DNA from 3 places in the Pseudomonas vranovensis genome. Region 1 is predicted to be linked to each of the others. Evidence: predicted binding sites of a transcription regulator. Region 1 holds the regulator's gene; each other region holds the start of a gene.
What was found. Region 1 encodes FliA, which starts transcription of late flagellar genes. Its sites were predicted from a motif close to CTAAAGTTTNNNNNNNNNNNGCCGNTAA; they were not measured.
Positions count from the first base shown of each region.

Region 1 (7,621 bases):
GCAGGTGTTCGGCACCCTCAACGGCATTGCCGCCCGCGACCCGGCCTTCGGCCTGGAGGCGGTGTGGATCGACGTCGGCCAACGCAGCCAGGCGCAGTCGCTGGGCTACACCGTGGTGGATGCCAGTACCGTGGTCGCCACCCACCTCAACCAGATTCTGCACAAGCACTGCCATGAGTTGATCGGCCACGAAGAGGTCCAGCAACTGTTGCAGGTGCTGGCCAAGGCATCGCCTAAACTTGCCGAGGAACTGGTGCCGGGTGTCATTTCATTGTCGGGTCTGCTCAAGGTGCTGCAGGCGCTGCTTGCCGAGCAGGTGCCGGTACGTGATATCCGCAGCATTGCCGAGGCCATCGCCAATAATGCCGGCAAGAGTCAAGATACCGCCGCGTTGGTGGCAGTGGTGCGCGTCGGATTGTGTCGCGCCATCGTGCAAAGCATTGTCGGCGTTGAGTCCGAGCTGCCTGTGATCACCCTGGAGCCAAGGTTGGAACAGATTTTGCTCAATAGTCTGCAAAGGGCCGGGCAAGGTCAGGAAGACGGTGTTCTTCTTGAGCCGAGCATGGCTGAAAAGCTTCAGCGTTCGTTGATCGAGGCTGCCCAGCGTCAAGAGATGCAGGGGCAGCCGGCGATCCTGCTGGTCGCAGGACCGGTACGTGCAATGCTGTCGCGCTTTGGTCGCCTGGCTGTACCGAATTTGCATGTTTTGGCGTATCAGGAAATACCTGACAACAAGCAAGTTACCATCGTTGCCACAGTAGGCCCCAACGGCTGAGGTAGTGGGTTATGCAAGTTAAGCGTTTTTTCGCTGCCGATATGCGTCAAGCCATGAAGCTGGTTCGAGATGAGCTGGGGGCTGATGCCGCCATCATCGGCAACCGACGGATTGCTGGCGGTGTCGAGCTGACGGCTGCGCTGGACTACAAGCTGTCTGCCCTGGCGCCACGGGTTCCGAATGTGGAACTGGAAGATGAACTGCGCAAGACGCAGTCGCGAATTGTCACGGCCCAGGCCGAGCTCAGTACCCGCAACGACAGCGACGATGCCAACCGCCAGCTGTTCGCCGGCCTGCCGCTGACCGCCTCCGAGCCGCTGGTCGACACGCACGTGGATGAGCCGGTCGCGCCGCAGGTACCTGCGCCGGCACCGGTCGACCCGCGCCTGTTCGATGCCATGCGCTCGGAACTCAATGGGTTGCGTGAATTGCTCGAAGTGCAGTTGGGTTCGCTTGCCTGGAGCCAGCTGCAGGGCAGCCAGCCACAGCAGGCCAACCTCTGGCGGCGCCTGCAGCGCATTGGCCTGACCGGCCCGATTGCTCGTGAGCTGCTCGACCAGATCGCCGGTATCGACGAACCGCGCCATGCCTGGCGCATGCTGCTGGCGCACCTGGCGCGGCGTATCCATGTGCCGGAAGTCGAGCCGATCGAAGAGGGCGGCGTCATTGCCATGGTCGGCCCGGCCGGCATGGGCAAGACCACCACTCTGGCCAAGCTGGCGGCGCGCTATGTGCTCAAGTACGGCGCGCAGAACATGGCCCTGGTGAGCATGGACAGTTTCCGTATTGGCGCGCAGGAGCAGCTCAAGACCCTGGGCCGCATCCTCAACGTCTCGGTAACCCACGTCGACCCCGGCCAATCGCTGGCCCAGGCGCTGGAGCCGCTGCTGCGCAAGCGAGTGATCCTGATTGACACCGCCGGCCTGCAGGCCAGTGACCCGGCCCTGCGCATGCAGCTTGAAACCCTTGCCGGACGCGGCATTGCGGCCAAGAATTACCTGGTGCTGGCGACGACCAGCCAGAAGCAGGTGCTCACTGCCGCCTATCACAGCTACAAGCGCTGTGGGCTGGCCGGGTGCATCCTGACCAAGCTTGATGAAACGGCCAGCCTCGGCGAAGTCCTGAGCCTGGCCATCAGTCATGAATTGCCAGTGGCCTATCTAACCGATGGGCCGCGCATTCCTGACGATCTGCACTTGCCGCGTCGCCACCAGCTGGTGAGCCGTGCGGTCAGCGTGCAGATGCAGGAGGAGCCCAGCGAAGAGGCGATGGCCGATATGTTCGCTGATCTCTACCACAGCCACGGCAAGCGTGTTGGCTGAGGTGATTGTGAAGACGTTGCAAAGTATCTGCATTGATGGTCTGCCATGCATTTTTCAGGTGTTGAAAGCGCAGCCGGCTATGTGGCCTCGGTCTAAGCAAGACAAGGTATTGAACAAACATGGGTAGCATGCATCCCGTACAGGTAATCGCCGTAACAGGCGGTAAAGGTGGCGTCGGCAAGACCAATGTGTCGGTGAACCTGTCGTTGGCGTTGGCAGAGCTTGGCCGTCGGGTCATGCTGCTGGACGCCGACCTGGGCCTGGCCAATGTCGACGTCCTGCTGGGGCTTACTCCCAAGCGGACCCTGGCTGACGTCATCGAAGGCCGCTGTGAATTGCGCGACGTGCTGTTGCAGGGGCCGGGCGGTGTGCGCATCGTACCGGCCGCCTCTGGCACACAGAGCATGGTGCACCTGGCACCGGCACAGCACGCAGGCCTGATCCAGGCGTTCAGCGAACTGGGTGACAACCTCGATGTGTTGGTGATCGACACCGCTGCGGGTATCGGTGACTCGGTGGTCAGTTTTGTCCGCGCCGCGCAGGAAGTGCTGCTGGTGGTGTGCGACGAGCCGACCTCGATCACCGACGCCTACGCGCTGATCAAGCTGCTCAATCGCGATTACGGCATGAACCGTTTCCGCGTGCTGGCCAATATGGCGCAGAGTCCGCAGGAAGGTCGCAACCTGTTCGCCAAGTTGACCAAGGTCACGGATCGCTTCCTGGACGTGGCCCTACAATACGTCGGCGCCGTTCCGTACGACGAATGCGTGCGCAAGGCGGTGCAAAAGCAGCGTGCGGTCTATGAAGCCTTCCCGCGTTCCAAGTGCGCGCTGGCATTCAAGGCCATTGCCCAGAAAGTCGACACCTGGCCGTTGCCGGCCAACCCGCGGGGTCACCTGGAGTTTTTCGTCGAGCGCCTGGTGCAGCCGACGAGCGCGGGCCCTGTGCTATGAGCGCCAGCGGATATCGGATGTACAGCAAGGCATCGCGAGATGCCCAGTATGAGTTGATCGAGCGTTATGCGCCGTTGGTCAAGCGCATCGCCTATCACCTGCTGGCGCGTCTGCCGGCCAGTGTGCAGGTGGAGGATCTGATCCAGGCCGGCATGATCGGCCTGCTCGAGGTGTCCAACAAGTACGACGCCAGTAAGGGTGCCAGTTTCGAGACCTACGCCGGCATCCGAATCCGCGGCGCAATGTTGGACGAAGTGCGTAAAGGGGACTGGGCGCCACGTTCGGTTCACCGCAACACCCGTATGGTCAGCGACGCGATTCGCGCAATTGAAGCAAAAACCGGTCGTGACGCTAAAGATCACGAGGTTGCTGCCGAACTTCAATTGAGTCTCGATGATTACTACGGGATCTTGAATGACACCCTGGGCAGTCGCCTGTTCAGTTTCGACGACCTGTTGCAGGACGGCGAACACGAAGGCCTGCACGAGGATGGCGCCAGTGCCCAGCTCGAGCCGTCGCGCGACCTGGAAGACGAGCGTTTCCAGGCAGCCTTGGCCGACGCCATCGCCAACCTGCCGGAACGTGAGCGTCTGGTCCTGGCCCTGTACTACGACGAAGAGCTGAACCTCAAGGAAATCGGTGAGGTCCTGGGGGTCAGCGAGTCACGTGTCAGCCAGTTGCACAGCCAGTGTGCAGCGCGTTTGCGCAGTCGCCTGGGAGAATGGCGAGCGCGTTGAACGCAGGTTCAATGCAGTCGCGAAATGTAGTGCCCGAATTGATTGAATGCGCGTTCTGCGCTGAGCGCGTTAAAGACTGCTTGGAGGTCTAATTGAACAAAGACATGAAAATCCTCATCGTCGACGATTTCTCGACGATGCGGCGGATCATCAAGAACCTGCTGCGTGACCTGGGCTTCACCAACACCCAGGAAGCTGACGACGGCAACACCGCATTGCCGATGCTCGAAAGCGGCCATTTCGACTTTCTCGTGACCGACTGGAACATGCCTGGCATGTCCGGCATCGACCTGCTGCGCAAAGTGCGCGCCGACGAGCGCCTCAAGCACCTGCCGGTGCTGATGGTCACCGCCGAGGCCAAGCGCGAGCAGATCATCGAAGCGGCCCAGGCCGGCGTCAACGGCTATGTGGTCAAGCCTTTCACGGCCCAGGTGCTGAAAGAAAAGATCGAGAAGATCTTCGAGCGCGTCAACAGCTGAAGACACGCCACGGGGGCGCTATGGAGCAAACACAAACATCCTTGGGCGAGTTCGAGTCCACGCTCAAGAAGCACGCCCAGGAGCTGGTCGACAGCCTCGAGCGAGGCAAGTTCGGCGACGCGGTACAACTGATCCATCAGCTGAACCAGACCCGTGACCGTGGCCTGTACCAGGAAGTCGGCAAGCTTACGCGCGAGCTGCACAGTGCGATCGTCAGCTTTCAGATCGACCCGCACATGCCGCAGGCCGAAGAAGTGTCGCAGATCACCGACGCGACCGAGCGCCTGTCCTACGTGGTCAAGCTGACCGAAGGCGCGGCCAACCGCACCATGGACCTGGTCGAAGCGAGTACCCCGGTACTCAATGAGCTGGGCGAAGAGGCGAGGGCGCTGAGCGTTGACTGGCAGCGCTTCATGCGTCGCGAAGTGGCGGCACCGGAGTTTCGTGAGCTGGCCAAGCGCGTCGACAGTTTCCTGACGCGCAGCGCCGAGGGCAACCGCAAGGTCGCCGGGCACCTCAACGACATTCTGCTGGCTCAGGACTACCAAGACCTGACCGGCCAGGTGATCAAGCGCGTTACTGCGCTGGTCACCGAAGTAGAAAGCAATCTGCTCAAGCTCGTGCTGATGGCCAGTCAGGTCGACCGCTTTGCCGGTATCGAACATGACCACCAGCAGCTGCGTGCTGAAAAAGATCAAGAAAAACATCCGGCCCGGGGTGAAGGTCCGCAGATTCATGCCGATAAACGTGAAGACGTTGTGTCCGGTCAGGACGATGTCGATGATCTGCTGTCCAGCCTGGGTTTTTAGGGAGCACGTTTAATGAGCTTCGGCGCCGATGAAGAAATCCTTCAGGATTTTCTGGTAGAAGCCGGCGAGATTCTTGAGCAACTGTCCGAGCAACTGGTCGAGCTGGAAAGCCGTCCGGATGATGCCGACCTGCTCAATGCGATCTTTCGCGGTTTTCACACTGTAAAAGGGGGCGCCGGCTTCCTCCAGCTCAACGAGCTGGTGGAGTGCTGCCACATCGCCGAAAACGTTTTCGACATCCTGCGCAAGGGTGAGCGGCGCGTCGATGCCGAGCTGATGGACGTGGTCCTGGAAGCCCTGGATACCGTCAACAGCATGTTCGGCCAAGTGCGTGAGCGCACCGATGTCACCCCGGCCACGCCTGAGCTGCTGGCGGCCTTGTCGCGCCTGGCCGAGCCGGCTGGCGCCGAGCAGGCACCGGCGTCGGCACCAGAGCCGGCGCCAGAAGCCCCGGTTGCTGCCGAAGCGGACATTACCGATACCGAGTTCGAACAACTGCTCGACTCGCTCAATGCCGTCAAGGCCGAGGCTGAAGCCCAGGCCCAGGCACCCGACGCCGCCAGCGATGAAATTACCGATGCCGAGTTCGAGTCGTTGCTCGACCAGTTGCACGGCAAAGGCCAGTTCGCCCCCGACAGCCTTGCGGCGCCCGCGGTGGCGGAACCGGTAGCGGCCCAGGGTGCCAGCGACGAAATCACCGATGACGAATTCGAAGCGTTGCTTGACCAATTGCATGGCAAGGGCACCTTTGCCGTCGATGCGTTGCCTGCTGCTGCGGCCCAGGCGTCTGCGCCGACATCCGAGCCAGCCGGCGATCACATCAGCGAACACGAATTCGAAGCCCTGCTCGATGAACTGCACGGCAAGGGCAAGTTCACCCCCGACAGCGTGGCCCCGGCCGCGTCGCCAACCGCGGCGGTAGCGGCCAAGCCTGCACCGGCCCCGACCCCGGTGGCGGCTGCCAAACCAACGGCCCCGGCTGCGCCTGCCAAGGCTGCCGCACCCGCACCGGCCCGACAGCCGTCGCCCACTGCCGAGAAGCACCCGGCCAGCGAAGCGGAAACCACCGTGCGGGTCGATACTGCACGCCTGGACGAGATCATGAACATGGTCGGCGAGCTGGTGCTGGTGCGTAACCGCCTGGTGCGCCTGGGTCTGAACAGCGGCGATGAAGCCATGTCCAAGGCGGTGTCGAACCTTGACGTGGTCACGGCCGACTTGCAGACCGCGGTGATGAAAACCCGCATGCAGCCGATCAAGAAGGTCTTCGGGCGCTTCCCGCGACTGGTGCGCGACCTGGCCAGGCAGTTGAAGAAAGAGATCAACCTCGAGCTGGTCGGTGAAGAAACCGACCTCGACAAGAACCTCGTCGAGGCGCTGGCCGACCCGTTGGTGCACTTGGTGCGCAACGCCGTCGACCACGGCATCGAAACTCCCGAAGAGCGCGAAGCCGCCGGCAAGACCCGCAGCGGCAAGGTGGTGCTGTCGGCCGAGCAGGAGGGCGATCACATCCTGTTGTCGATCTCCGATGACGGCAAGGGCATGGACGCCAACGTCCTGCGCGCCATTGCGGTCAAACGCGGGGTGATGGACAAGGATGCCGCCGAGCGCCTGAGCGACACCGAGTGCTACAACCTGATCTTCGCCCCGGGCTTCTCGACCAAGACCGAGATCTCGGACGTCTCCGGGCGTGGCGTGGGCATGGACGTGGTGAAAACCAAGATCGCCCAGCTCAACGGCTCGATCAATATCTACTCGACCAAGGGGCTGGGCTCGAAGATCGTCATCAAGGTCCCGCTGACCCTGGCGATCATGCCGACCCTGATGGTGATGCTGGGCAACCAGGCGTTCGCCTTCCCGCTGGTCAACGTCAACGAGATCTTCCATCTGGACCTGTCGCGCACAAACGTGGTCGACGGCCAGGAGGTCGTGATCGTGCGCGACAAAGCCTTGCCGCTGTTCTACCTCAAGCGCTGGCTGGTCAGTTCCGCCGCTCATGAAGAGCAACGCGAAGGGCACGTGGTGATCCTTTCGGTAGGCACCCAGCGGATCGGCTTCGTTGTCGATCAACTGGTGGGCCAGGAAGAAGTGGTCATCAAACCGCTGGGCAAGATGCTCCAGGGCACCCCGGGCATGTCGGGCGCCACCATTACTGGTGACGGGCGCATTGCGCTGATCCTCGATGTGCCGAGCATGCTCAAGCGTTACGCCGCCCGGCGTATTTGATTCTGGTGGCGCGGCGTCACGCCGCGCCCCCTAATGGAGTGTTTATGGCAGTCAAGGTCCTGGTGGTGGATGATTCCGGTTTCTTCCGCCGCCGTGTCTCGGAAATTCTTTCAGCGGACCCGACTATCCAGGTCGTGGGTACCGCGACCAACGGCAAGGAAGCGATCGACCAGGCACTGTCGCTCAAGCCCGATGTCATCACCATGGACTATGAAATGCCCATGATGGACGGCATCACCGCCGTGCGGCACATCATGCAGCGCTGCCCGACCCCGGTGTTGATGTTCTCCTCGCTGACCCACGAAGGCGCCCGGGTAACC
Region 1 covers NZ_CP159259.1:3,265,765-3,273,385, reverse strand. Annotated here, with positions in the region: gene flhA (flagellar biosynthesis protein FlhA) at 1-775, shown strand, start outside; gene flhF (flagellar biosynthesis protein FlhF) at 787-2,097, shown strand; gene fleN (flagellar synthesis regulator FleN) at 2,217-3,050, shown strand; gene fliA (RNA polymerase sigma factor FliA) at 3,047-3,787, shown strand; gene ABVN19_RS15205 (chemotaxis response regulator CheY) at 3,892-4,266, shown strand; gene ABVN19_RS15200 (protein phosphatase CheZ) at 4,287-5,075, shown strand; gene ABVN19_RS15195 (chemotaxis protein CheA) at 5,088-7,301, shown strand; gene ABVN19_RS15190 (chemotaxis response regulator protein-glutamate methylesterase) at 7,346-7,621, shown strand, end outside.

Region 2 (7,621 bases), 1.2 Mb from region 1:
CCAGGATCTGCTCGACACAAGCGACGCTGGCATCGATCTGCTGATCGGCGCTGGCATCCAGCTTGAGTTTTACCGGCTGCTTGTAGATCGCACGCAGCTGAGCCAGGGTCAGGGTGCCGGGCTTCAGGGTCAATTCAGTCACGTTAATGCTCCGTACTCGTGAGGCGTATTCGCCTGCATAGATATCAGTATCAACCAATTGGCGAAGATCAGCCTGTGATCATCGGCAGGTTCAAGCCTTGTTCCTTGGCGCAGTCGATGGCGATCTGGTAGCCGGCATCGGCGTGACGCATGACGCCGGTGGCCGGGTCGTTGTGCAGTACGCGAGCGATACGCTCGGCCGCTTCATCGGTACCGTCGCAGACGATCACCATGCCCGAGTGCTGGGAGAAGCCCATGCCGACGCCGCCACCGTGGTGCAGCGAAACCCAGGTCGCGCCGCTGGCGGTATTGAGCAGGGCGTTGAGCAGTGGCCAGTCGGAGACGGCGTCGGAGCCATCCTGCATCGACTCGGTCTCGCGGTTGGGGCTGGACACCGAGCCCGAGTCCAGGTGGTCGCGGCCGATGACGATCGGCGCCGACAGCTCGCCGCTGCGGACCATTTCGTTGAAGGCCAGGCCCATCTTGGCGCGCAGGCCCAGGCCAACCCAGCAGATACGTGCCGGCAGGCCCTGGAAGCTGATGCGCTCGCGCGCCATGTCCAGCCAGTTGTGCAGGTGGGCGTCGTCGGCGATCAGTTCCTTGACCTTGGCGTCGGTCTTGTAGATGTCTTCAGCGTTGCCCGACAGTGCCGCCCAGCGGAACGGACCGATACCGCGGCAGAACAGCGGACGGATGTAGGCCGGTACGAAACCCGGGAAGTCAAAGGCATTGCTGACGCCTTCTTCCTTGGCCATCTGGCGAATGTTGTTGCCATAGTCGAAGGTCGGGATGCCCTGCTTCTGGAAATCGAGCATGGCCTGGACGTGTACGGCCATCGATTGCTTGGCAGCCTTGACCACGGCAGCCGGGTCGGTCTGGGCGCGGTCGCGGTACTGTTCCCAGGTCCAGCCGGCTGGCAGGTAGCCGTTCAGTGGGTCGTGGGCGCTGGTCTGGTCGGTGACCATGTCGGGACGCACGCCACGCTTGACCAGTTCCGGCAGGATTTCGGCGGCGTTGCCCAGCAGGGCGATGGAGATGGCCTTGCCTTCGGCGGTGTACTTGGCGATACGGGCCAGGGCGTCGTCCAGGTCCTTGGCTTGCTCGTCGACATAGCGGCTGCTCAGGCGGAAGTCGATGCGGCTCTGCTGGCATTCGATGTTCAGCGAGCAGGCACCGGCCAGGGTCGCGGCCAGTGGCTGGGCACCGCCCATGCCGCCCAGGCCTGCGGTCAGTACCCACTTGCCCTTGAGGCTGCCGTTGTAGTGCTGGCGACCGGCTTCGACGAAGGTTTCGTAGGTGCCCTGGACGATGCCCTGGCTGCCGATGTAGATCCAGCTGCCGGCGGTCATCTGGCCGTACATGGCCAGGCCCTTGGCATCCAGTTCGTTGAAGTGTTCCCAGTTGGCCCAGTGCGGCACCAGGTTGGAGTTGGCGATCAGCACGCGCGGGGCGTTGCTGTGGGTCTTGAACACACCGACCGGCTTGCCCGACTGCACCAGCAGGGTTTCGTCGTCGTTCAGGTTGGTGAGGCTCTCGACGATCTTGTCGTAGCACTCCCAGTTGCGTGCAGCGCGGCCGATGCCGCCATAAACCACCAGCTCCTTGGGGTTCTCTGCCACTTCCGGGTCGAGGTTGTTCATCAGCATGCGCAGCGGGGCTTCAGTCAGCCAGCTTTTGGCGGTGAGCTTGTTGCCGCGGGCTGCGCGGATTTCGACGTCACGGAATTTTTTGAAATTGTTGTCAGTCACGGAAATGGCTCCTAAGCGATCAGTCCAAACCAACCCAGGCATTGGGTGTGTCATGGACTTATACAAACACATATTTACTTGTATGTACAAGCATAGGCAATTGAAATGCCAACTTCTCGCACGCGTCCTTCAAGCGGCGCTGATGCAGGCGCTAAAGCCCCGCAGGCCTTGGACAAGGTCTGAAATATTTTTTTGGGCGGTGTTTTTCGGAAGGAGAAGCCGACCAGTGGCGTTGCACCACTTCGGGTCAATCGGTAACAGCCCCGGCCACCGTATGTGGCCCGAGGCTGTTACGTCTTCAGTGCGGGGACAGCTCGATCAGGCAGCAGCGGCCTTGTATGTTGATCGTCTGCAGGCTGTGGTTGCCTTCAAGCTGCAGGCAATCGTAGCGACCAAGTCGGTGCTCCCCCTGCCCGGCTACGGCGACGTCCACCTGGGCAGAAACCGCGAACAGCAGCACGGTCGAGGCCGAGCTGAATGCCCGTTGAGTGCCGTCGAGCCACTGCAGGCGAGCCTGGTAACGCTCGGGGGCGTAGATCAGGTTGAAGTCGCGAATCGAGGCACCAAGCAACGTGCAACTGACCTGGCTCTCACCCCTGAAGGCAAAGGCATCGAACGGCAACAGCGGCCTTGTGGGCTGGCCATCGACCAGCAGGCGCATACCCTCGCCTTCGAGCACGGTGATGATCCGCTGGTAACCGGCGAAGCTGGAAAAACCGCCCGACTCGGCGATATCGGCTATCGACAGGCGCCAGCCGAAGCCGTCCAGGCCCACACCCGCATCGCGGGTGATTTCTTCAGTACTGCCGCCACCGTTCTTCCACGGCATGCGGGGGTAGTCTTTGGCGCGTAAAACCTGCAACTGGCTCATTTGCTGAAGCGTCCTTCCAGACGGTGACGGGAACCGGGGTGAATCAGGCGAGCCGCCGTGACCGGCACGCGGCCCGACCAGGTGCGGCGGCGGATCAGCAGGCACGGCTCGCTCTGTTCGATTTGCAGCAGGCGGCATTCTTCCGGCTCGGCCAGAATCGCCTCGACCACATGCTCGCCTTCGGTCAGCGGTGCAACCTGGGACAAATAGGCGTAGGGAGTTTGCCGGGTGAAGTCCTGCTTGAGGTAATCGGGTGCGACCGCTGCATTGACGAAGCGGTCTTCGATCTGCACGGCAATGCCGTTTTCGTAATGCACGATCAAAGAATGGAACACTCGCTGGCCTTCGCGCATGTCCAGGGCCAGGGCGCGCTCGGAACCGGCGGCCTCCTCGGCCAGGATCACCACCTTGCAACTGTGCTCATGACCACGGACCGCGATCTCGTCGGCAATGTTGTTGACCTCGAACAGCGCCGAGCGGGTCTTGGGCTCGGCCACGAAGGTCCCCACGCCTTGCATGCGCACCAACAATCCTTCGGCGGTCAGCTCACGCAAGGCGCGGTTGATGGTCATGCGGCTGAAACCCAGCTGGGTGACCAGTTCGCTTTCCGACGGCACCCGATGGTGCGGCGGCCAGCTGCCATTCTGGATCTGTTGGGCAATCATCTGCTTGACCCGGGCATACAGCGGCGCCGGACCCTCGCCCATCTGGGCAACCAGCGCGGAGACAGGAGGTGTCGGCACGGAAGATATCCTTGTTCGGTTGAATGAACGGTAGCTTGCCGGAGTTTACCCAGCAGGCAAACGTCTGTATATGTATATACAAATAATCACAATGAGGTGTGGGTCGATGTCCGTCTTCTTTGCCGAGCGCGCTTTGCTGCCTACGGGTTGGGCCGAAAACGTCCGTATCGAGGTCGGCGCCGATGGCCTACTGGCACGCATTCAGCCTGGCGGCTCGGCCCAAGGTGCCGAACGCCTGGCAGGCCCGCTGCTGCCGGGCATGCCCAACCTGCACTCCCATGCCTTCCAACGCGCCATGGCCGGGCTTGCCGAAGTCGCCGGCAACCCCAATGACAGCTTCTGGACCTGGCGCGAGCTGATGTACCGACTGGTCGGCAAGATCAGCCCCGAGCAGTTGCAGGTCATCGCCCGCCAGCTATACATCGAGATGCTCAAGGCCGGCTACACCTCGGTCGCCGAATTCCACTACGTTCACCATGACACCCAGGGTCAAGCCTATGCCGACCCTGCCGAGTTGTCGCTGCGCATCAGCCAGGCGGCCAGCAGCAGCGGCATCGGCCTGACCCTGCTGCCCGTGCTCTACAGCCATTCGGGGTTCGGCGGCCAGGCCCCCAATGAAGGCCAACGGCGCTTTATCAACAGCACCGAGCAGTATCTGGACTTGCAGGCGCGACTGGTGCCGCAACTGACCCGCCAACCGGCACAACGGCTGGGCCTGTGCTTTCACTCCCTGCGCGCAGTGACGCCGGAGCAGGTTGCCCAGGTACTGGCGGCCAGCGACAAAGGCTGCCCGGTGCATATCCACATTGCCGAGCAACAGAAGGAAGTCGACGACTGCCTGAGCTGGAGCGGGCGCCGGCCCTTGCAGTGGTTGTTCGAAAACACCGAAGTCGACCCGCGCTGGTGCCTGGTCCACGCCACCCATGCCGAACCCGATGAAGTGCAACTGATGGCCCGCAGCGGTGCCGTTGCCGGCCTGTGCCTGACCACCGAGGCCAACCTGGGTGACGGCATCTTCCCGGCGGTAGACTACCTGGCCCAGGGCGGTCGCCTGGGCATCGGCTCAGACAGCCATGTGTCACTGAGCGTGGTCGAAGAGCTGCGCTGGCTCGAATATGGCCAGCGCCTGCGCGACCAGCGCCGCAATCGCCTGTACCGGGGCGATCAGCCGATGGTCGGACGCACCTTGTATGACGCAGCCTTGAGTGGCGGCGCCCAGGCGCTGGGGCAGCCGATAGGCGAGCTGGCGGTGGGCAAACGGGCTGACTGGCTGGTGCTCGACGGCAACGATCCGTACCTGGCCACTGCCAGTGACGACGGCATCCTCAACCGCTGGTTGTTTGCCGGCGGCGATCGCCAGGTGCGGGATGTGATGGTCAACGGCACGTGGGTAGTGCGCCAGGGGCGCCATGCCGATGAGGAAGAGAGTGCCCGGGCGTTCGCCGGGGTACTGCGCACGTTGCTGGGGTAAGCGGATCGCGGGGCAAGCCCGCTCCTACAAATCCTGTGGGAGCGGCGGTGCGACGTCTCGACTTGCCCCGCAAGAGGCCCGTCCAACCATCAAATATTCACAGCCTGGAATACCCGCACCGCTGCTCCCACAGCCATCAGCGCTTGTGCGCCACCATGTCCCGGTCCGACACCCGCCAGATCAGGCGGGTCGTGTCATACCCCTGCTGGCGTGCCTTGGCCAGCAGGCTCTCGCGCTCCAGCGCCGGGATCACCGGCTTGCGCGACAGGATCCACAAGTACTTGCGATCCGGATTACCGACCAGCGCGGTCTGGTAGTCGTCGCCGATGTAGAGCACCCAATAGTCGCCCTTGATGCCACCCGGCAGCACTTTCGAGAACCAGTTGTCGAATGTTACCCAGAGCTTGTCGGTCTTGCCTGGCTCCTGCGGCGAGGCAGTGCCGCTGGCTTCCTGCCATTCGCCTTCAAGGGTCATGCAGCGGTTGAGCACACCCATCGTACCGTCAGGCTTGAGGTTGTAGTGCGCCTCGGACTGGGCGCAGTCGCGCTGGAAGTACATCGGCAGACGCGCCAGTTCGAACCATTTGCCCTGATAACGCTTGAGGTCGACCTTTTCGACGGTCTTGGGCGGTACCGGGCCCGTTCCCGAGTTGGCACAGCCACCCAGGATCAAGCCGGCGCACAGGGCCAGCAGCAGGTGTAGCCGTTTCATTTGAGTCCCTGCCCGGAGTACATCAGCACCTTGTCGGCGGCGTACTGCACGCTGATGAAGGTTTTCTCGTCACCCCAGGTGCAACTGGACATGCCCAGTGCGCCGGAGCACTCCTTGGGGGCGCCAAGCAATTGCTCGACTTCGGCCTTCGCCATACCGGCTTTGATCTTTGAATAGTTTTCCTGATTGATCTTGTTGCACGCAGTCAGAAACACGCACAAGGACAGCAGGGCGAGGGAACGCAACGACATGAAGGGTCACTCCTGGACATGAGGGTGCAGGCGCAGTGGCCTACCGACAGCTTAGAAGGGAAAAACGGGTTCTGGTTCCCGGCGCTGCACGCTTTCCTGACGCCAAATCCCTGCCTTTGGTCGTATAGACCTGCAACGACCTAATCTTTTGCCTGGAGCGGACGACACAGAAAGGCGCTGCGACGTATTGCCGCGCCCTCTCCGTTGACCCGCCTTGTGCAGACAGACTCCGCAATGACAAAAAACCTGAAGTTCAGCCACAAGATTCTGCTCGCCGCCGCCCTGGTGGTTGCTGTCGCCTTTACCTGCTTCATCCTGTTCAACGACTACCGCCAGCGCCAGACGCTGCTCGCCAACACCCAGGCGTCGATGCAGGAACTGGGCAGCCTGACCAGCAGCAACATCCAGACCTGGCTGCAAAGCCGCATCCAGATCCTGCAGTCACTGTCCCAGCAGGTGGCCGTCGATGGCGCCAGCAAAGACAGCCTGACTCGTAGCCTCAATTTGCCGGTGTATGGCAGCAATTTCCTGCTGACCTATTTCGGCGGCCAGGACGGCTACATGCAGTCGGTGCCGCTGGGCAACCGCGCCGCGGACTACGACCCACGCGTACGGGGCTGGTACAAGGCCGCCAGCAGTGCCGGGCAGACCATCATCACCGAACCGTACATCTCGGCCTCGGCGAACAAGCTGGTGATCACCCTGGCCACACCCGTGCAGTACCAGGGCCGACTGATCGGCATCAACGGTGCCGACACCGACCTGGACAGCATCAGTGCGATCATCAACGCACTCAACTTCGACGGTCACGGCCAGGCGTTCATCGTCAACGGTGACGGCAAGATCCTGGTACATCCCGATTCGAAGCTTGTGCTGAAGAACCTCAGCGAAGCCTACCCTCGGCATACCCCGCAGATCGGCAGCGGGCTCAAGGAAACCGAGCGCGGCGGCAACGCCCAGTTCATCACTTTCACCAAGGTCAGCGGCGTGCCATCGGCGGACTGGTATGTGGCCCTGGAACTCGACCAGGACTTCGCCTTCGCCATGCTCAGCGAGCTGCGCACCACGGCCATCATCGCCACGGTGATCGCCGTGCTGATCATCATCGCCCTGCTCGGCGTGCTGATTCGCGTGCTGATGGAACCGCTGCATGTGATGGGCCGGGCCATGCACGATATCGCCGAAGGTGAAGGCGACCTCACCCGCCGTCTGGCCATTCACGGCCAGGATGAGTTCGGCAGCCTGGGCCAGTCATTCAATCGCTTCGTCGAGCGCATCCACGAGTCGATCCGCGAAGTGGCCTCGGCCAGCGGCCAGGTCAACGAAGTTGCCCTGCGGGTGGTGAGCGCCTCCAACGCGTCGATTTTCAATGCCGACCAGCAATCAAGCCGCACCAGCAGCGTGGCAGCAGCCATCAACGAGCTCGGTGCCGCTGCCCAGGAAATCGCCCAGAACGCCGCCCTCGCCTCCCAGCACTCCAGCGAAGCACGCAACCTGGCTGCCGATGGCCAGCAGGTGGTCGAGCAGACCATCGAGGTGATGAACCAGCTGTCAGCGAAGATCAGCGATTCGTGCGGCAACATCGAGACCCTGAACGCCAACACGGTGAACATCGGCCAGATTCTCGAAGTGATCAGTGGCATTTCCCAGCAGACCAACCTGCTGGCGCTCAATGCCGCCATCG
Region 2 covers NZ_CP159259.1:4,499,720-4,507,340, forward strand. Annotated here, with positions in the region: gene hutH (histidine ammonia-lyase) at 1-142, opposite strand, end outside; gene hutU (urocanate hydratase) at 210-1,889, opposite strand; gene ABVN19_RS20900 (HutD family protein) at 2,188-2,760, opposite strand; gene hutC (histidine utilization repressor) at 2,757-3,467, opposite strand; gene ABVN19_RS20910 (formimidoylglutamate deiminase) at 3,610-4,974, shown strand; gene ABVN19_RS20915 (lipocalin family protein) at 5,111-5,686, opposite strand; gene ABVN19_RS20920 (hypothetical protein) at 5,683-5,937, opposite strand; gene ABVN19_RS20925 (methyl-accepting chemotaxis protein) at 6,172-7,621, shown strand, end outside.
Region 2: a site for FliA is predicted at 6,078-6,105, ahead of ABVN19_RS20925 (methyl-accepting chemotaxis protein). Genes of this name have one in related genera too.

Region 3 (7,621 bases), 2.1 Mb from region 1:
GTGGAACTGATGTTCCCGGTGCAAGCCAACGGGGTGTTCCTGCAGATGTCTGAACCGGCCCTGGAAGCCTTGCGCAACAAGGGCTGGCGCTTCTACACCTTCATTGGCAGCGGGGGTGCGCGGTTCATGTGCTCGTGGGACACCGATGAGGCACGGGTGCGCGAGCTGGCGGCGGATATCCGCGCGGCCATGGGCGCCTGAGGGCCCTTATCGCGGGGCAAGGCCGCTCCTACCGTAGGAACGGCCTTGCCCCGCGATAACGATCTACAGCCTGAAGCCACCCATCTGCCGCGCCAGGTCATCGGCCAACCCACGCAGCGCCTGGCAGTCCTCCCGACACCCCTGCACTTCAGCCGCCGTCTGGCGTGCCAGATCGGAAATCCCCTGCACATTGCGGTTGATCTCATCGGTCACCGCCGACTGCTCCTCCGTCGCCGTCGCCACCTGCAGGTTCATGTCACTGATGTGTTCCACCTGCCCGGTAATGGTGGTCAACGATGCCCCAGTGCGCTGGCTCGACTCGACCCCGGTACCCGTCGCGGCCTGCCCGGCATGCATGGACGCCACCGCGTTGCCGGCACCCTGCTTGAGCCGCTGGATCATGTGCTGGATTTCGTCGGTGGATACCTGGGTACGTTGCGCCAGCGTACGCACCTCATCGGCGACCACGGCAAAACCACGGCCCATTTCACCGGCGCGAGCGGCCTCGATGGCAGCGTTGAGCGCCAGCAGGTTGGTCTGCTCGGAGATGCTGCGAATCACCGCCAGCACTTCGTCGATGGATGCCACCTCCTCAGCCAGCTGACTCACCGCCCCCGCCGCCAGGCCGATCTCGCCCGACATTCCCTCGATGTGGGCAATCGAACGCTGCACCACTTCACGGGCCTGCAACGCTTCGCTGCGCGCGGTCTGCGACGCCTGGGCGGCGTTGCCCGCATTCTGGGCGATGTCCTGCACGGTAAGCCCCATCTGGTGTACTGCCGTTGCCACCATCTCGGTCATTTCCTGCTGGCGCAGCGAACGGTCCGCCGTGTTTTCCACCACCTCGGTCACCTGGCTGACGGCCTTGTGCAGGTGCTCGGTAGTGCGCAGTACTTCACCGATCAGGTCGCGCTGGTTGTCCAGGAAACGATTGAAACCGCGGGCCAGGTCCCCGAGCTCGTCGGCGCGGGACTCATCCAGCCGGTGAGTCAGGTCGCCACCACCGTTGCCGATGGCCATCAAGGCGCCGGTCACCCGGCGAATCGGGCGAACGATGCCCCCCGCCAGCAACACCACCAGCAACAGCGACACCAGGGCGACCGCGCCACCAATCAGGCTGGTCATCCACACCGTTTCACGTACCGGGGCGTAGATCTGCGCCTCCGGCACTTCGGCGACCAGCGTCCAGTTCAGGTCGCGCAAAGGCAGGCTCAAGGCCAGGTAACCTTCGCCGTCACGCTCGAAACGGCTGCTGTGCAGGCTGTCGTTCCGGTCCAGCACGGCCTGGGCGGCGGCCGCGCCGATCTGCTCGGCAAGCTTACGCTTGCCACTGAACTGCTGGTCTGGATGAACCTGGATCAGGCCATCGCCGCGCACCAGAAACACCCGTCCGCGCTCACCAAAGCTGAAGTTGTGGATCAGCTCGGACAACTCGGTCATGCGCAGGCCGAGGCCGGCGATGCCCACCAGCTTTCCGGCCTTCTCCACCCGATAGTCGATGAACAACGCCAGCTCTCCGGTACTGCCATCGGTGTCGATGTTGAGCAGGCGCGGGTTGCCGCTGTCGATGAAGCCATAGAACCACTTGTCCGCCGGATTGCTGCGGCTCAACGTTCGGTCCAGGCCCTTTTCGTTGTAGTAGTGGTTGGTTTCGGTCGCCGCGAACAGCGCGGTAAAGGCCTGGTTCTTCTGCCGCAGCGCTTCCAGGTATTCGACAAACTGTGCTGCCTGGGCCGGGTCTTCGCCCGCTGCCAGCCAATCGCGCAGCAAAGTATTGTTGGCAATATCGGCCGCTGCGGTGAGCGGACGGCTGAGCATGCGCTCGATGTCGTTACGAATTGCCTCAATGCTCGCCGGCAAGGCGGTGTCGACCAAGTAACGCTCGGTCAGGCGATTGACCGCTACCGAGTAGATTCCCACCACCACAAGAATGCTCACCAACAGGGCTGCGCCCATGCTTGCAATCAACTGCCACTGGATACTGCGCCGCCAGAACTGCATGAAACTTCCCCTGAGTAAATAAGCCCTGTACTGCAATAGACAGGCCAATTGTATACAGAAGGAAATACAATAACTCCAGTGACCCACGACAATGCCGCCCACTGCCGACAGGGCAGTGAGCGAGCAAAAGAAGCGTGAACGGTGTTGCGGGGGCCGATCAGCTGTTGCCGATGGTCCGGGCAATCACATCGACCGTGGCGCTGACTTGCTCTTGGTAACGGTCGAGGGCCTGCTGGTGCTGCTGTTGCAGTTCGATCTGCTGCGAGCACAGGTTGAGGGCTGCCAGAACCAGCAGCTTGTCACCGATCAGGGTGGGGTATTTGCGCTTGGTCTCGGCCAGCGACGCGTTGAGCATCTGCACGGCCTGGGCCAGGGCCTGTTCCTGGCCTTCGGGGGCCTTGATCGAATAGTCACTGCCGAGAATCGACACGACATTGATCGGCTGTGCTGAAGTTCTCATGCGTTGACGGCACCAACGCTGGCGCGCTCGACCAGGGCCTGGATACGTGCAGCGGTAGCGCCCTGCTTCTCTTCCTGCTCCATCAGCGACAGCTGCAGGCTTTCGTTTTCGTCCTTGGCTTGGGCCAGTTCAGCGCTGATCTGAGCATTGCGCTCGGCCAGTTCCTGATTCTTCTGTACCAGGTCGCCGACCAGTTGTTCCAATTGACTGAGGGAAGTTTCCAACATGATTACCTTCTCGGGGGTTTTCGGGGGGCGCACACGATAAAGAAAAGTCCGCGTGCTAGCCAGGGATATCGGGTTTAGACGCTTCACGCTGGTGCAGATTGACCCGGGTTACGGAGTCCGGTTCCCCATATTGGCAGCCGCCCGTCAGGAAAGAAGATAGCTGGCTCACAATTTCATCTTCAGGCCCTCAAGAGTTTTTGCGTCCGACCGATAGGCAAGTCAGTCCTGAATCTGTCGCACCCCGTGCGCGTCCATTTCCCTCCCGGAAGACCACCATGTCCCTACGTAACATGAACATCGCCCCGCGCGCGCTGCTGGGGTTTGCCTTGATCTGTGCCTTGATGCTGGGCCTGGGGCTGTTCGCCCTCAACCAGATGGGCAAGATTCGCCAGGCCGGCGAAATCATCGAGCAGTCCACCGTACCCAGCATCACCAACCTCGACCAGCTGACTCAGCTGACCCTGCGCCTGCGTACCTTGTCGTACCGCCTGTTGATCAACCGCGAAGCCGACACGGTGCAGAACACCTTGCAATTGATCGACCAGCGCAACCAGCAGATCGACGACGCCCGCCGGGTGTACGAGCCATTGATCTATGGCACCGAGGAGCGCACGGCCTACAACCAGTACGTGCAGTTGCTCGGCCAGTACCGACAACTGGAAAACCGCATGCGCCTGGCTTCGCAAAGCAATGACCTGGAGGTGCTGCGCACCTTGATCAACCGCGACATGCTCGACAACTCCGAGCAGATCAACAAAGTCATGGATCAACTGGTGAGCATCAACACCGAACAGACCCGCGAGATCAACCAGACTGCCGCCGACCAATACAGCCATGCCGTCGCCCTGGTGATCGGCCTGTTGCTGGCAGCCACGGTGCTGACCTTGATCTGCGCCCTGCTGCTGACCCGCAGTATCGTCAGGCCCATCGACGAAGCCCTGCAGGCCGCCGAGCGCATCGCCGAAGGCGACCTGACCCGCCGCATCGAAGCCGAAGGCCAGGACGAGGCCGCGCGCCTGCTACGGGCGATGGCCAAGATGCAGAACAAACTGCGCGACACGCTGCAACTGATTGCAGGCTCAGCCACGCAACTGGCCTCGGCCGCCGAGGAACTCAACAGCGTCACCGACGAAAGCGCCCGTGGTCTGCAACAGCAGAACAACGAAATCGAACAGGCCGCCACCGCCGTCACCGAAATGACCAGCGCTGTGGAAGAAGTGGCGCGCAATGCCGTGAGCACCTCCGAGGCCTCTCAGGCTGCGACCCGTTCAGCCGGTGACGGTCGTGACCTGGTACTGGAAACCGTCACCGCCATCGAACGCATGAGTGTCGATGTGCAAGGCACCGCCGAATTGATCGGCAACCTGGCAGAAGAGTCGCGGGACATTGGCAAGGTGCTGGATGTGATTCGCGGCCTGGCCGACCAGACCAACCTGCTGGCCTTGAATGCTGCCATCGAGGCAGCCCGTGCCGGTGAAGCCGGTCGCGGCTTTGCCGTGGTGGCCGATGAGGTGCGAGCCCTGGCCCACCGCACCCAGCAGTCGACCAGCGAAATCGAGCGGATGATCGGCAGCATCCAGGGCGGTACCGAGCAGGCGGTCAACTCCATGCGCAACAGCACCGAACGGGCCGAGTCGACCCTGAACATCGCCCGTGGCGCCGGCCTTGCGCTGGACACCATCACCGGCGCCGTGGCCCAGATCAACGAACGCAACCTGGTGATCGCCAGCGCCGCCGAAGAGCAGGCCCAGGTGGCTCGCGAAGTGGACCGCAACCTGGTCAACATCAACGACCTGTCAGTGCAGTCGGCCACCGGCGCCCACCAGACCAGCGCCGCCAGCGCCGAGCTGTCGCGCCTGGCTGTGGACCTGAACGGCCTGGTGGCCCGCTTCAGCGTCTGACCTTTGTGTAGGAGCGGGCTCGCCCCGCGATACGATGTGACGGTCAGATCGCTATCGCGGGGCAAGTCGAGCCGTCGCACCGCCGCTCCCACAGTGTTCAGTATTCGATCCGCACATCCCCTTTCGGCACGCTGCAGCACGACAGGATATAACCCTCGGCGACGTCGTCATCGGTGATGCCGCCGTTGTGCTCCATCTCCACCTCGCCACCCAGCTTGAGTACCTTGCAGGTACCGCAGATGCCCATGCCGCAGGCTTTGGGAATCATCAGGCCAAGCTTGGCCGCCGCCGCATGCACGGTCTCGCCCGGCGCTACGCGAATACTCTTGCCGGCCGCGGTGAATTCCACCTGGTGCAGGTCGGCATTGTCCACTTCCGGCGCATCGGCAGCCTGCTCGGCAAGCTCGACAGCGTCGGCCTTGACCTCGGCCGGGGTCGCCCCGAACGATTCCTCGTGGTAGCGGCTCATGTCGTAGCCGCTGCCTTCGAGCAGGCGCTTGACCGCATGCATGTAGGGCGTAGGGCCACAGCAGAAGATCTCGCGCTCCATGTAGTCCGGCGCAATCAGTTCCATCAGTTTCTGGTTCAGGTAGCCACGGTAGCCCGCCCAGGGCTCGCCCAGGCCATGTTTCTCGCAAATGATGTGCAGGCTGAAGTTGTCGATCCGCGACGCCATGTGCTCCAGCTCGCGGTGATAAATGATGTCCTTGGGCGAGCGGGCGCTGTGTACGAACACCATATCGACATTGGCGTTGGTGTCGTAGAACCACCGGGCCATCGACATCACCGGGGTGATGCCGACGCCGCCGCTCAGGTACAGCACCTTGGGGCTGGGGAAGTCGATGGCGTTGAACAGCCCCACCGGTCCATGCACCGCCAGCTCCTGGCCTTCGTGCAGGGTGTCGTGCAGCCAGTTGGAGACCTTGCCGCCCGGTACCCGCTTGATGGTCACCGAGAAGCTGTAGGGCACCGACGGCGAGCTTGAGATGGTGTAGGAGCGCATGATCGGCACCCCGTCTATCTCAAGTTCCAGGGTCACGAACTGCCCGGGCTTGAAGAAGAACATGATCGGCTGGTCGGCCATGAAACAGAAGGTGCGCACATCCCAGGTTTCCTGGATCACCTTGACGCAACGGACGATGTGGCGGCCGTTGGCCCAGGTCTGGGTGCTGACCGGATTGAGGAAGTTGGACATGCTCGTCTCCACGGCCGACTGCGGCCTGATGGCTGCGATTCTGATCAAGCTGCGACACGAACACTTTCCTATCCGCGACATCGGCGTGCTTATCGCGACCAGCCCCCTGCCGCAAGGGCTGGCGCGTCGGAAACGGATCTGATCATGTCGTCCATGGATATGGTTCAAGGCGGCTTCAATCGCACACTCCTTCGCAAATGAACCGCTGTATTTCAGCCTTGCGTCGCCATAACAACGATTAGCCACATTCACCGGCCACAAGCACTGGCCACGAGGACCTACACGATGGACGTCACCGCAACTTTGAGTCTGGGCGATCCACTGGAACCTGCGCGCAAGGCCACCGCCGAGATGCTGCAGAACCGCGAGCGGACCTTCTCGCTGCCGCAGCCGTTCTATTGCGACGAACGCCTGTTCCAGATCGACATGGAAGAGATCTTCCAGAAGGAATGGCTGATTGCCGGGATGACCTGTGAAATCCCGACCAAGGGCAACTTCCTCACCCTGCAGATCGGCAAGAACCCGATCCTGGTGGTGCGCGGTGCCGAAGGCCAGGTGCATGCTTTCCACAACGTCTGCCGTCACCGTGGTTCGCGCCTGTGTACCAGTGAAAAAGGCAAGGTGGCCAAGTTGGTCTGCCATTACCACCAATGGACCTACGAGCTCGACGGCCGCCTGCTGTTCGCCGGCACCGAAATGGGCGCCGACTTCGACATGAAGCAGTACGGCCTCAAGCCTGTGCATGTGAAGACCGCCGGTGGCTACATTTTCATCAGCCTGGCCGAGAACCCACCGGCGATCGACGACTTCCTCGCCACCCTGGCTCACTACATGGAGCCCTACGACATGGAGAACACCAAGGTGGCGGTGCAGACCACCTTGATGGAAAAGGCCAACTGGAAGCTGGTGCTGGAAAACAACCGCGAGTGCTACCACTGCAGCGGTTCTCACCCGGAGCTGCTCAAGACCCTGCTGGAATGGGATGACGTCACCGACCCGCGGGCCGACCAGGCGTTCAAGGATCACGTCGCGGCCTCGGCTGCCGCCTGGGACGCCGAGAAGATCCCCTACGCCCACGCCAGCTTCGGCCTGCGCAACCGTATCGTGCGCATGCCGCTGCTCAAGGGCACCGTGTCCATGACCCTGGACGGCAAGCAGGGCTGCCAGAAGCTCATGGGCCGGATCAAGAACCCCGACCTGGGCTCGATGCGCATCCTTCACCTGCCGCACTCGTGGAACCACTGCATGGGCGATCACATCATTGTCTTCACCGTGTGGCCGATCAGCGCCCAGGAAACCATGGTCACCACCAAGTGGCTGGTGCACAAGGATGCGGTCGAGGGGGTGGACTACGACCCGGCGCGCATGCGCCAGGTGTGGGATGCAACCAACGACCAGGATCGTCGCCTGGCCGAGGAGAACCAGCGCGGGATCAACTCCACGGCGTATCAGCCAGGCCCGTACTCCAAGACCTACGAATTTGGTGTGGTGAACTTCGTGGACTGGTACAGCGAGCGGGTGCTGAGCAACCTGGGGGCCGCGCCTGCGCCTTACCTGAAAGGGGTGGCGGCGCAGTAAACGGAGCAAGGCATCGCCGGGTAGGAGCAACTGTCTTGAACCACGACCGCTACGCGGT
Region 3 covers NZ_CP159259.1:5,339,396-5,347,016, reverse strand. Annotated here, with positions in the region: gene ABVN19_RS24710 (low specificity L-threonine aldolase) at 1-201, shown strand, start outside; gene ABVN19_RS24705 (methyl-accepting chemotaxis protein) at 265-2,202, opposite strand; gene ABVN19_RS24700 (cell division protein ZapA) at 2,360-2,662, opposite strand; gene ABVN19_RS24695 (hypothetical protein) at 2,659-2,889, opposite strand; gene ABVN19_RS24690 (methyl-accepting chemotaxis protein) at 3,165-4,790, shown strand; gene gbcB (glycine-betaine demethylase subunit GbcB) at 4,888-5,985, opposite strand; gene ABVN19_RS24680 (hypothetical protein) at 5,984-6,127, shown strand; gene gbcA (glycine-betaine demethylase subunit GbcA) at 6,271-7,563, shown strand.
Region 3: a site for FliA is predicted at 3,076-3,103, ahead of ABVN19_RS24690 (methyl-accepting chemotaxis protein). Genes of this name have one in related genera too.